3 regions of the Rahnella sp. BIGb0236 genome follow, and region 1 is predicted to be linked to each of the others. Evidence: predicted binding sites of a transcription regulator. Region 1 holds the regulator's gene; each other region holds the start of a gene.
What was found. The regulator CRP, encoded in region 1, controls carbon source genes, mostly activating them, when cyclic AMP is high. The targets are predictions, from matches to a motif close to ATGTGANNNNNNTCACAT.
Positions count from the first base shown of each region.

Region 1 (3,282 bases):
TGCCGGATGAATCGTAAAATGCGACATGCGTCACGTAATCAACTGAATAACAACATATTATTTTTCTCAATCCTGACGCTATCAGCTTTACAGCCTGACCATAAGATGCAATTTTTGGGCGGGTGATGCTTTTTACTGATAGGGATCGTGATGCGCTATTTGCCGAAATTACAGCAACTGAAGGTTTTCCAGCAGGTTATCCGCAGCGGCAGTATTCGCGGCGCGGCGCGGGCGTTGAATCAGTCACAACCGGCGGTCAGCAGAACATTGCGTGAACTGGAACAAACGCTCGATACGCAGTTGATTGTGCGTGGTAATCAGGGGATGACGCTGACCGAAACGGGGCGTGCATTTGCGCAGCGTATGCAATTTATCCTCGAAGAACTTGAGCGCGCCGCCGATGAAATTCGCCAGATCGAACAATATTCGCAGGGCTCCGTCGCCATTGGATTTTCATCGCTGCTGGCGCTGACGGTTTTTCCCGGACTGGCAGGAGAATTTAAGACGCAGTTTCCGCAGTCCAAACTGCTGATCAAAGAGGGGCAACTTTCCACGTTGTTACCTGCACTGCGCGAAGGGAAACTGGATTTCGCGGTCGGCACCGCCGGACCGGGATTTCCGCTGGAAGATCTGGTGCGTGAGCCGCTGTTCAGCGCCCCTTTCTGCGTTATCGCCCGGCGTGGACATCCGCTGGCAGACGCCACAACTCTGGCGGAATTACAGGATGCGCGCTGGCTGTTGCCCGAAACGGATATGGGGTATTACCAGCAAATCAGGATATCGATGGGAGGATTTCATCAGCCGGCAGCGGAAATGCCGGTGCATACAGATTCGGTGGTGTGCGGGCTAAATATGGTGTTGCAGTCTGATTATCTGACCATTGTGGCGCGGGCGATGAAAGCGCCGTTTGGGCTGGAAGAAAGGTTGAGTGTGCTCAATATCGATACCCTGCCGCAGGCAGAATACTGTGTGCTTTACTCGCAAAAATCGCCGCTGACGTTTGCCGCGCGGCGATTTTTGGATTTATTGCGCAGCCAGTGCCACGCGCATGACTGGTCGTAACTTATTCGACGCTGATCACTTCAAAGCTGTGGGTGATGGTGGCCGCTTTACCCAGCATCAGGGACACGGAGCAGTACTTTTCGGCAGACAGGCTGACCGCACGCTCGACAATCTTATCGGTGAGATCTTTACCGGTGACGATGAAATGCAGATTGATGTGCGTGAATAAACGCGGTGCTTCTTCGCGGCGCTGCGAGGTCAGTTTCACTTCACAATCGCGCACGTCGTTGCGACCTTTTTGCAAAATTGACACCACATCGATCGCGCTGCAACCGCCCGCAGACATCAGCAGCATTTCCATCGGGCTGGGGGCTTTATCGCCCGCGTTGCCATCCATTGAAATCTGATGCCCTGACGCTGACTCACCTAAAAATGTCAGCCCTTCAACCCATTTAACACGTGCGTGCATGAACTATTCTCCCGGTGAATAAACTTGTCGATATCCGCTCTCAGAGTACCCTTTCACCTAAAATCTGGCAACGTAACCCGATCGCCATCATGCTGAAGCGAGACAACAGAAGACAGCATCACAAACCTGTGCTACAAACAAAGCCGAAACATACTTTCCAGTGAATTGCGGTGACGGTTTTCGCGGTTTAAGAACAGAACCCACGGTGATAACAGCAATAAACAGGCTGTTGCACTCCGACACCCGCTTGCAGCATTTCTGGGGAGTTATATGCTGAAAGGGCGCTTTTTACGTTGAAGTGCCGTACAGGGAACTCTGAGCCCTGTGATTTTGGGCAGCGATAACAACAGAGGATAATAGCAAATGGTTCTCGGCAAGCCACAAACAGACCCGACTCTTGAATGGTTCCTGTCTCACTGTCATATACATAAGTATCCGTCTAAAAGTACGCTGATTCACCAGGGTGAAAAAGCCGAAACGCTGTACTACATCGTGAAAGGGTCGGTTGCCGTCCTGATTAAAGATGAAGAAGGCAAAGAGATGATACTGTCCTACCTGAACCAAGGTGACTTCATCGGCGAGCTGGGACTCTTCGAAGAAGGTCAGGAACGCAGTGCCTGGGTACGTGCTAAAACTGCCTGCGAAGTGGCTGAAATTTCGTATAAAAAATTCCGCCAGCTGATTCAGGTAAACCCGGATATTCTGATGCGTCTTTCCGCGCAGATGGCTAACCGTCTGCAAGTGACGTCAGAGAAAGTCGGCAACCTTGCCTTCCTCGACGTAACAGGCCGTATCGCTCAAACCTTGCTTAATCTGGCTAAACAGCCTGATGCAATGACCCATCCGGACGGGATGCAAATCAAGATCACCCGTCAGGAAATCGGCCAAATCGTCGGTTGTTCACGTGAAACAGTCGGACGTATTCTCAAAATGCTGGAAGATCAGAGCCTGATCTCCGCACACGGTAAAACGATTGTCGTTTACGGCACACGTTAATCCCTCAAAAATCGGCGCGGCAGAACACTGTCGCGCCTTTTTTATGGGCTAAGCTTTACCCATGACGCTATGGCGAAGACTGTTTTACCATCCTGAAATAAATTACGCGCTGCGCCAGACGCTGGTGTTGTGCCTGCCTGTCGGCATTTGCTGGCTGTTCGGCAACCTGCAAATGGGTCTGCTTTTTTCACTCTGTCCGGCCTGTTGTAACGTCGCCGGTCTGGATACCCCGCACAAACGCTTTTTTAAACGCCTGATGATCGGCGGTTCACTCTTTGCTGTGAGCAGCATTCTGCTGCAACTGATGCTGGAAAACTGGCACATTCCCCTGCCGCTGATCATGCTGTCTCTGGCCCTGTTGCTCGGCGTCACCGGCGAAATCAGCCCGCTGCATGCGCGTCTGTTGCCCGGTGCGCTGGTCGCCACCATCTTCACGCTGAGCATGGCCGGGATCCGGCCGATGTGGCAGGCACCGGTGTTATTTGCCGCCGGCACCGCCTGGTACGGATTGTTTAACTGGTTATGGTTTCGTATCTCCAAAGAACAGCCGATGCGCGAAACCCTCAGCCAGCTTTATCTGCAACTGGCGGATTATTTCGAAGCCAAATACAGCCTGCTGACCCAACACACCGATCCCGAAACCGCCCTGCCGCCCTTACTGGCGCGCCAGCAGAAAGTCATCGACCTGATTGCCCTGCTCTACCAGCAACTGCACATGCTGCCGCAGCACGGGCATCATCATCACCATAAGCGGCTGTTTCAGCGTTTTCAGGTCGCGCTCGATTTGCAGGAGCACATCACCGTCAGCCTGCATC
Region 1 covers NZ_SOAO01000004.1:365,811-369,092, reverse strand. The annotation lists gene EDF78_RS11330 (LysR substrate-binding domain-containing protein) at 151-1,062, shown strand; gene EDF78_RS11325 (OsmC family protein) at 1,064-1,471, opposite strand; gene crp (cAMP-activated global transcriptional regulator CRP) at 1,835-2,467, shown strand; gene EDF78_RS11315 (YccS/YhfK family putative transporter) at 2,529-3,282, shown strand, end outside.

Region 2 (3,282 bases), on a different contig from region 1:
CAATATGCAGGCGATCACCAATCAGTTTGGTCCTTCGCATCTTGCGTTTCTGGTGGTGCCGATGGTGGGCGCCTTCTTCATCGATATCGCCAATGCGATTGTCATTAAACTCTATCTGATGCTGCCGATATTCCCGGCTATCAGCTAAAAAAAACAGGCACAGAAACATCGCTTCTGTGCCTGTCTCCTTCCTTCCCTGCCTGTTATTGCGTGGCGTCGGCCTTTTCAGAGAACACCTGTTCAGCTTCAGCGGCTTTCTCCTGCGTCATTAACTGCTTCTCGTAGACCTTGAAGAACGGATAATAAATCACCATCGACAGCGCCATCAGCAGAACGACCAGAATCGATACTTTAAAATCCCAGCCCATTGCCCATGCCGCCCCGACAGGTGCCGGAGACGTCCACGGAACCAGTGAAATCATATGCGGAAGCAGATCGGTCGACACGGCCAGATAGGCGATGACGGCGTTGACCATGGGTGCCAGCAGGAAGGGGATGAAAAAGACCGGATTCATCACGATAGGCGTGCCGAAAATGACCGGTTCATTGATATTGAAACAGCTCGGCACCAGACTGAGTTTCCCCATTGTGCGCAGGTGCGCTGACTTACTGCGACAAAACAGCAGCACCAGTCCTATGGTCGCGCCGGACCCGCCAATCACGATCAGGAAATTCCAGAATGCCTCAGTCATGATATGCGTCATCGGTAAACCGGCAGCGAGGGCTGTCTGATTAAGCCCGAGATTGGTCAGCCAGAATGCCTGCAACATGCCGGAAACGATGGCTGAGCCATGAATACCGGCAAACCAAAGCAGATGACAAATCAGCACGGCCAGCAGCACCGCAGGCAGCGAGTCAGCGGCGGAAATCAGCGGCTCGAACAGCGCCATAATTGCCTGCGGCAGCAACATATCAAACCCGTATTGCACCAGCAAACTCAGCGGGAAAATCGTCACTACCACAGCAATAATCGGGATCAGCAAATCAAATGAATGCTTAATGTTTGACGGTACCTGCTCGGGTAAGCGGATGCCGATATTGTATTTTTTCAGTAACCGCGTCAGCTCCGTGACGTAAATGGCCACCAGAATGGCGGTAAAGATCCCCACACCGCCCAGCGCCGCCGTCGGCATCTTTTCATCAATTTGTGGCGCGGCCACCAGCAGGAAAGACATCAGCGCCAGCATGGCTGTCATGAACGGGTCAAGTTTGTAACTCCGTGCCAGATTGTAGGCAATCGATGCCGAGATATAGATCGACATGATGCCCATGGTCATATTGAACGGCGTCAGGATCTGCACTTCATATTTTGCCGAGAGCGCCAGCCAGCTTGTGGCGAAACCCCATGACGATTCCGGCGAAAAGGGCGGATGCACGAAAACCAATAAAAATGATCCAACAATCATAAAGGGCATTGCTGAAATGAAGCCGTCGCGCACCGCCATGACATGTCGCTGAGAGGACAGTCGTGCGGCAAAGGGGCTGATTTTCTGTTCTATAAAAGTAAAGAGGGATTGGCTGATACTCATGATGATTTGACCTTATGTTGAGGACATCAGACAGGGTTGCCTTAATTATCATCAGTGTAGTGGTGGGGTGTGGAACCGGTTACCGGCTTTGCCTCACTCTGTGAAGGTTATCAAATAACCGATGCAGAAAGCGCAGTTAAGGGAGGATAAGGAGAAATGGCAAAAATGTGTTGAGGGTGAAACATCATTTTCAATAATGTTTCGAGGGTATAAAAGCAGGAAAAGGAGACTCAGGCGTTGGTATAGCGGACGCGTTCTGGCAGCCAGCGCTCAATCAGGGCCCTGGCATGTTCAGGGAACTGCTGCTGCAGATAACGCGCAATGCGCTGTACATCGGGGATCATCGCCTGGTCACGCAACAGGTCCGCGACTTTAAACTCGGCACTGCCGGTCTGGCGCGTACCCAGTAATTCGCCCGGCCCGCGGATTTCTAAATCCTGCTGGGCAATGACAAAGCCGTCGTTGCTGTCGCGTAAAACCTGCAAACGTTTCTGCGCAGTTTTACTAAGGGGCGTTTTATAGAGCAGAACGCAGTGAGACGCGACAGCACCGCGCCCGACGCGTCCGCGTAACTGGTGCAACTGCGCCAGTCCTAAACGCTCCGGGTTTTCGATAATCATCAGGCTGGCATTGGGAACATCGACGCCCACTTCAATCACGGTGGTGGCAACCAGCAGTTGCACTTCACCCTGTTTGAACGCCTGCATGACGGCCTGTTTTTCCTGCGCTTTCATGCGCCCATGAACCAGTCCGATATTGAGTGCCGGAAGCGCCTCTTTCAGCCCTTCCCAGGTGGCTTCTGCGGCCTGAGCTTCCAGCATTTCTGATTCTTCAATCAGCGTACACACCCAATAAGCCTGACGGTTTTCCTGTTCGCAGGCACTTTTCACCCGGCTGATGATGTCGCTGCGGCGGGTATCAGGGATCGCGACGGTTGTCACCGGCGTACGGCCCGGAGGCAGTTCGTCGATGACGGACGTATCCAGATCCGCATAGGCAGTCATCGCCAGTGTGCGGGGGATCGGCGTAGCGGTCATGATCAGCTGATGCGGGTGGAAGCCCTGTTGCAGCCCCTTTTCCCACAGCGCCAGACGCTGATGTACACCGAAACGGTGCTGTTCATCAATAATGACCAGGGAAAGCGAAGAGAACAAAACCTGTTCCTGGAAGATGGCATGCGTTCCCACCACCATCGACACCTGTCCGCTGGCGATCGCGTCCTGCTGCGCCTGCCGCGCTTTACCTTTTTGTTTTCCTGCCAGCCAGCCGACCTGAATGCCCAGCGGTTCAAACCACTGACGGAAATTATTGGCGTGTTGTTCGGCCAGCAATTCAGTGGGTGCCATTAATCCGACCTGCTGCCCTTGCGCGATAGCGCAAAGGGCGGCAAGTGCAGCGACCAGCGTTTTACCAGAACCGACGTCGCCCTGAACCAGGCGCATCATCGGATAACTTTTCGCTAAATCCTGCTCGATTTCAGCCACCACGCGCTGCTGCGCACCGGTCGGACTGAAAGGAAGGGACGCGAGAAACTGATTCTTCAACCGGTCGTCATGATGCAACGGCAGGGCTTTATAACTTTGTGTACCGGCGCGGACGGCCAGCATACTGAGATTGTGCGCCAGCAGCTCTTCCATAATCAGACGGCGTTGTGCCGGATGATGACCTTTTTCAAGATCGGCAAGCTGGATATCAGGCGGCGGGCGGTGCAGCAAATGCAGCGCCTGAGGGAGCGGGATCAACGACCGGCTCA
Region 2 covers NZ_SOAO01000015.1:25,979-29,260, forward strand. The annotation lists gene gltS (sodium/glutamate symporter) at 1-148, shown strand, start outside; gene EDF78_RS22025 (PTS sugar transporter subunit IIC) at 204-1,529, opposite strand; gene recG (ATP-dependent DNA helicase RecG) at 1,760-3,282, opposite strand, start outside.
Region 2: the regulator CRP is predicted to act here: its motif matches at 1,628-1,645, upstream of EDF78_RS22025 (PTS sugar transporter subunit IIC).

Region 3 (3,282 bases), 250 kb from region 1:
GTTTCAGTGTGCAGGATCTTACCTTTTCGGCGGTGATCGCCGGATTTGTGGCGGTTTTAGTCGGATATACCAGCTCGGCGGCGATTATCTTTCAGGCGGCGGAAGCGGCGGGTGCCAGCGTCGCACAGATTGGCGGCTGGCTGAGTATGCTGGGGCTGGGCATGGGCGTCACCAGCATCGGTCTTTCGCTGTATTACCGCACGCCGGTAGTGACCGCCTGGTCCACGCCCGGCGCGGCGTTGCTGGTCACCAGCCTGCCCGGCACCTCGCTGAATGACGCCATTGGTGTGTTTGTGTTTGCCACCGGGCTGATTCTGCTGTGCGGCGTGACCGGCCTGTTCGCCCGGCTGATGCATTACATTCCGCAGGCACTTTCGGCCGCCATGCTCGGCGGCATTCTGCTGCGTTTCGGGCTGAACGCGTTTACCTCGCTGCAAAGTCATTTCGCCCTCGCGGGCAGCATGTGTCTGGTGTATCTGCTGGCGAAACGCGCCCTGCCGCGCTATGCGGTGGTGCTCGCGCTGGCCGCCGGCCTGATTGTCGCCGGTTTACAGGGCGATATTGCGCTGCACGGCCAGACACTGACCTTCGCGGCACCGGCGTTTGTGATGCCGCATTTCACGCTTTCGTCGATGATCGGCATCGGCATTCCGTTTTTTGTCGTCACCATGGCCTCGCAAAATGCGCCGGGGATCGCCACGCTGAAAGCCCACGGCTATCACCTGCCCGTTTCCCCGCTGATTTCCTGGACCGCGCTGACGGCGTTAGTTTTAGCGCCGTTCGGCGGTTTTACCGTCTGTATCGCCGCCATTACCGCCGCGATCTGCATGGGTGAAGATATTCATCCTGATCCGAAAAAACGCTATATGGCTGCCGTCGCGGCAGGCATTTTCTATCTGATCGCGGGCGTGTTTGGTGGCTCGATCGGCATGGTCTTTACCGCGCTGCCGGAGGCGCTGATCCACACCATCGCCGGGCTGGCGTTACTCGGCACCATTGCGGGCAGCCTGTACCGCGCTCTGGAAAACGAAAAACAGCGCGATGCGGCGATCATTACATTTCTGATCACCGCGTCCGGCGTCACGCTGCTGGGCGTCGGCTCAGCATTTTGGGGGCTGGCGGGCGGTGTGATCACGCATCTGATCCTCAGCATTCCGGCGCGAAACCGTGATAACTCCGCCGGGAAAGGTTGAGTGCGTTCAAGTTATGGGTAACAGGTTTTCGTAACACGGCACAAAGTGACGACGGTCACATTTTCCGGCGGGTAAACCCTCTTTACTGGGCGCAATCAGGCCCTTTAAAGAGCGAGAATTCCATGACTATCAGCACGCAATCTTGTGTCGTGACCGGGAAAAAAGACGTTTCAGTGATCAACCAGACCCTCGACTACACCGGCCAGGGCACGCTGGTGAAAATCACCCGTGGCGGCATCTGTGGTTCCGATCTGCATTATTACGAACACGGTGCCGTCGGTGATTTCAAAGTGCGCGAGGCAATGGTGCTGGGCCATGAAGTGGTGGGTGTAGTGGAGAAATCCGACAACCCGCGTTTGCAGCCCGGTCAGAAAGTGGCGCTGAATCCGAGTAAGCCATGCAAGGCCTGCAAATATTGCCTGTCCGGCGACGAAAACCAGTGCACCACCATGAAATTCTTCGGCAGCGCGATGTACTTTCCGCACATCAACGGCGCGTTCACACAATATAAAATTGTCGACAGCGACCAGTGCATTCCTTACGACAATCAGGTCAGCGACCGTCTGATGGTGTTCGCCGAGCCGCTGGCTGTCGCCATTCATGCAGTGAATCAGGCGGGTGATATTCATGGCAAAACCGTGTTTGTTTCCGGCGTCGGCCCGATTGGCTGCCTGATCGTGCTGGCGGCGAAAGCCAAAGGCGCAGCGCAAATCGTGGTGACAGACCCGAGCGAACGTTGCCGCACGCTGGCACTGGCGGTAGGCGCAAGCAAAGCGCTGGATGCCGCACAGGGTGATTTCAGCGAATATCAGGCGGAGAAAGGCTTTTTCGATGTGGCCTTTGACGCCTCCGGCCATCCGTCTTCCATCCGCCGCTGTCTGGAAGTGACCCGTGCGCGCGGCACGCTGGTGCAGGTCGGTATGGGGCCGGTGGTGAATGAATTCCCGCTGATGATGCTGATTGCCAAAGAAATTAACTGGGTCGGCAGCTTCCGCTTCACTGAAGAATTCAACACGGCAGTGGAATGGCTGGCGAATAAAACCGTTGATCCGATGCCGTTGCTGTCGGCGGAATTCCCGCAGGAAAGTCTGGTGGAAGCACTGGACTACGCGATGGATAAATCCAAAGCGTCGAAAGTGCAGCTGGTTTTCTAGTTCACTCTGCAACGCCACTCACAATATCAAAACAACGTTTCATTTTATGATGTCCTCTGATTTTTATCCTCAGAGGACTTTTGCATTATGGTAAAGGACAACGCGAAGAAACAGGTCGCCCTGCTGCTGGCCGACGGATTTGAAGAAGGCGAAGCGGTGATTGTGCTCGATATTCTCGAGCGGCTGGAGATTCAGGTCACCACGCTGGCCTGCCAGAAAAGTCAGACGCTGCGCACCTATCACGGCATTCAGATGCAGGCCAACGAATTGCTGTCTGCGCAGGGCGACCGTTTATTCGATGCCGTGGTGATGCCCGGCGGACCGGAAGGATCCGTGGCGCTGGCGGCCAGCAAAGAAGTGGCAGAGTTTGTCCGCCGTCACGACGAGGCCGGTAAACTGATTTGCCCGCTGTGCTCCGCTGCCGCCCGCGTGCTGGGCGGAAATGGCCTGCTGAAAGGCCGCCGCTATGTCTGCTCCGGCGATTTATACAAAGACGTGAAAGACGGCGTTTACGTCAATCAGTCCTTTGTGGAAGACGGCAATTTGCTCAGCGGCAAAGGGCTGGGGCTGGCGTTTGATTTCGCATTCCAGCTGGCTTACCGCCTGACCGGCAATGCCGAAGCCACCAATTTCCAGGCCGATCATATCGATTATCACCACTGGCGCGCCGATCAGAAACTTTGATCAAAAAACAGAACCGATGGCGGATGGCGCAGGTCGTCCGCCCCGGTCAGTATCCTGTCCGTTTTTGGCATTCATCTCATCTTAATTCAGGCGCACACTGACTTCACACTCAACAGATGGAGTCCGGAAATGACACACAGCGCCCTGTTAAATATCGACGTTCAGCGTTCCTTCGAACATAAAGACTTCTGGCAGCAGGAAGATTTACCGGCGTTCAGCGACGCGTTAACCCGCCTGATCGACGGCTGTCA
Region 3 covers NZ_SOAO01000004.1:112,173-115,454, reverse strand. The annotation lists gene EDF78_RS10240 (benzoate/H(+) symporter BenE family transporter) at 1-1,193, shown strand, start outside; gene idnD (L-idonate 5-dehydrogenase) at 1,316-2,347, shown strand; gene EDF78_RS10230 (DJ-1/PfpI family protein) at 2,435-3,031, shown strand; partial or broken gene EDF78_RS10225 (isochorismatase family protein) at 3,161-3,282, shown strand, end outside.
Region 3: the regulator CRP is predicted to act here: its motif matches at 1,237-1,254, upstream of idnD (L-idonate 5-dehydrogenase).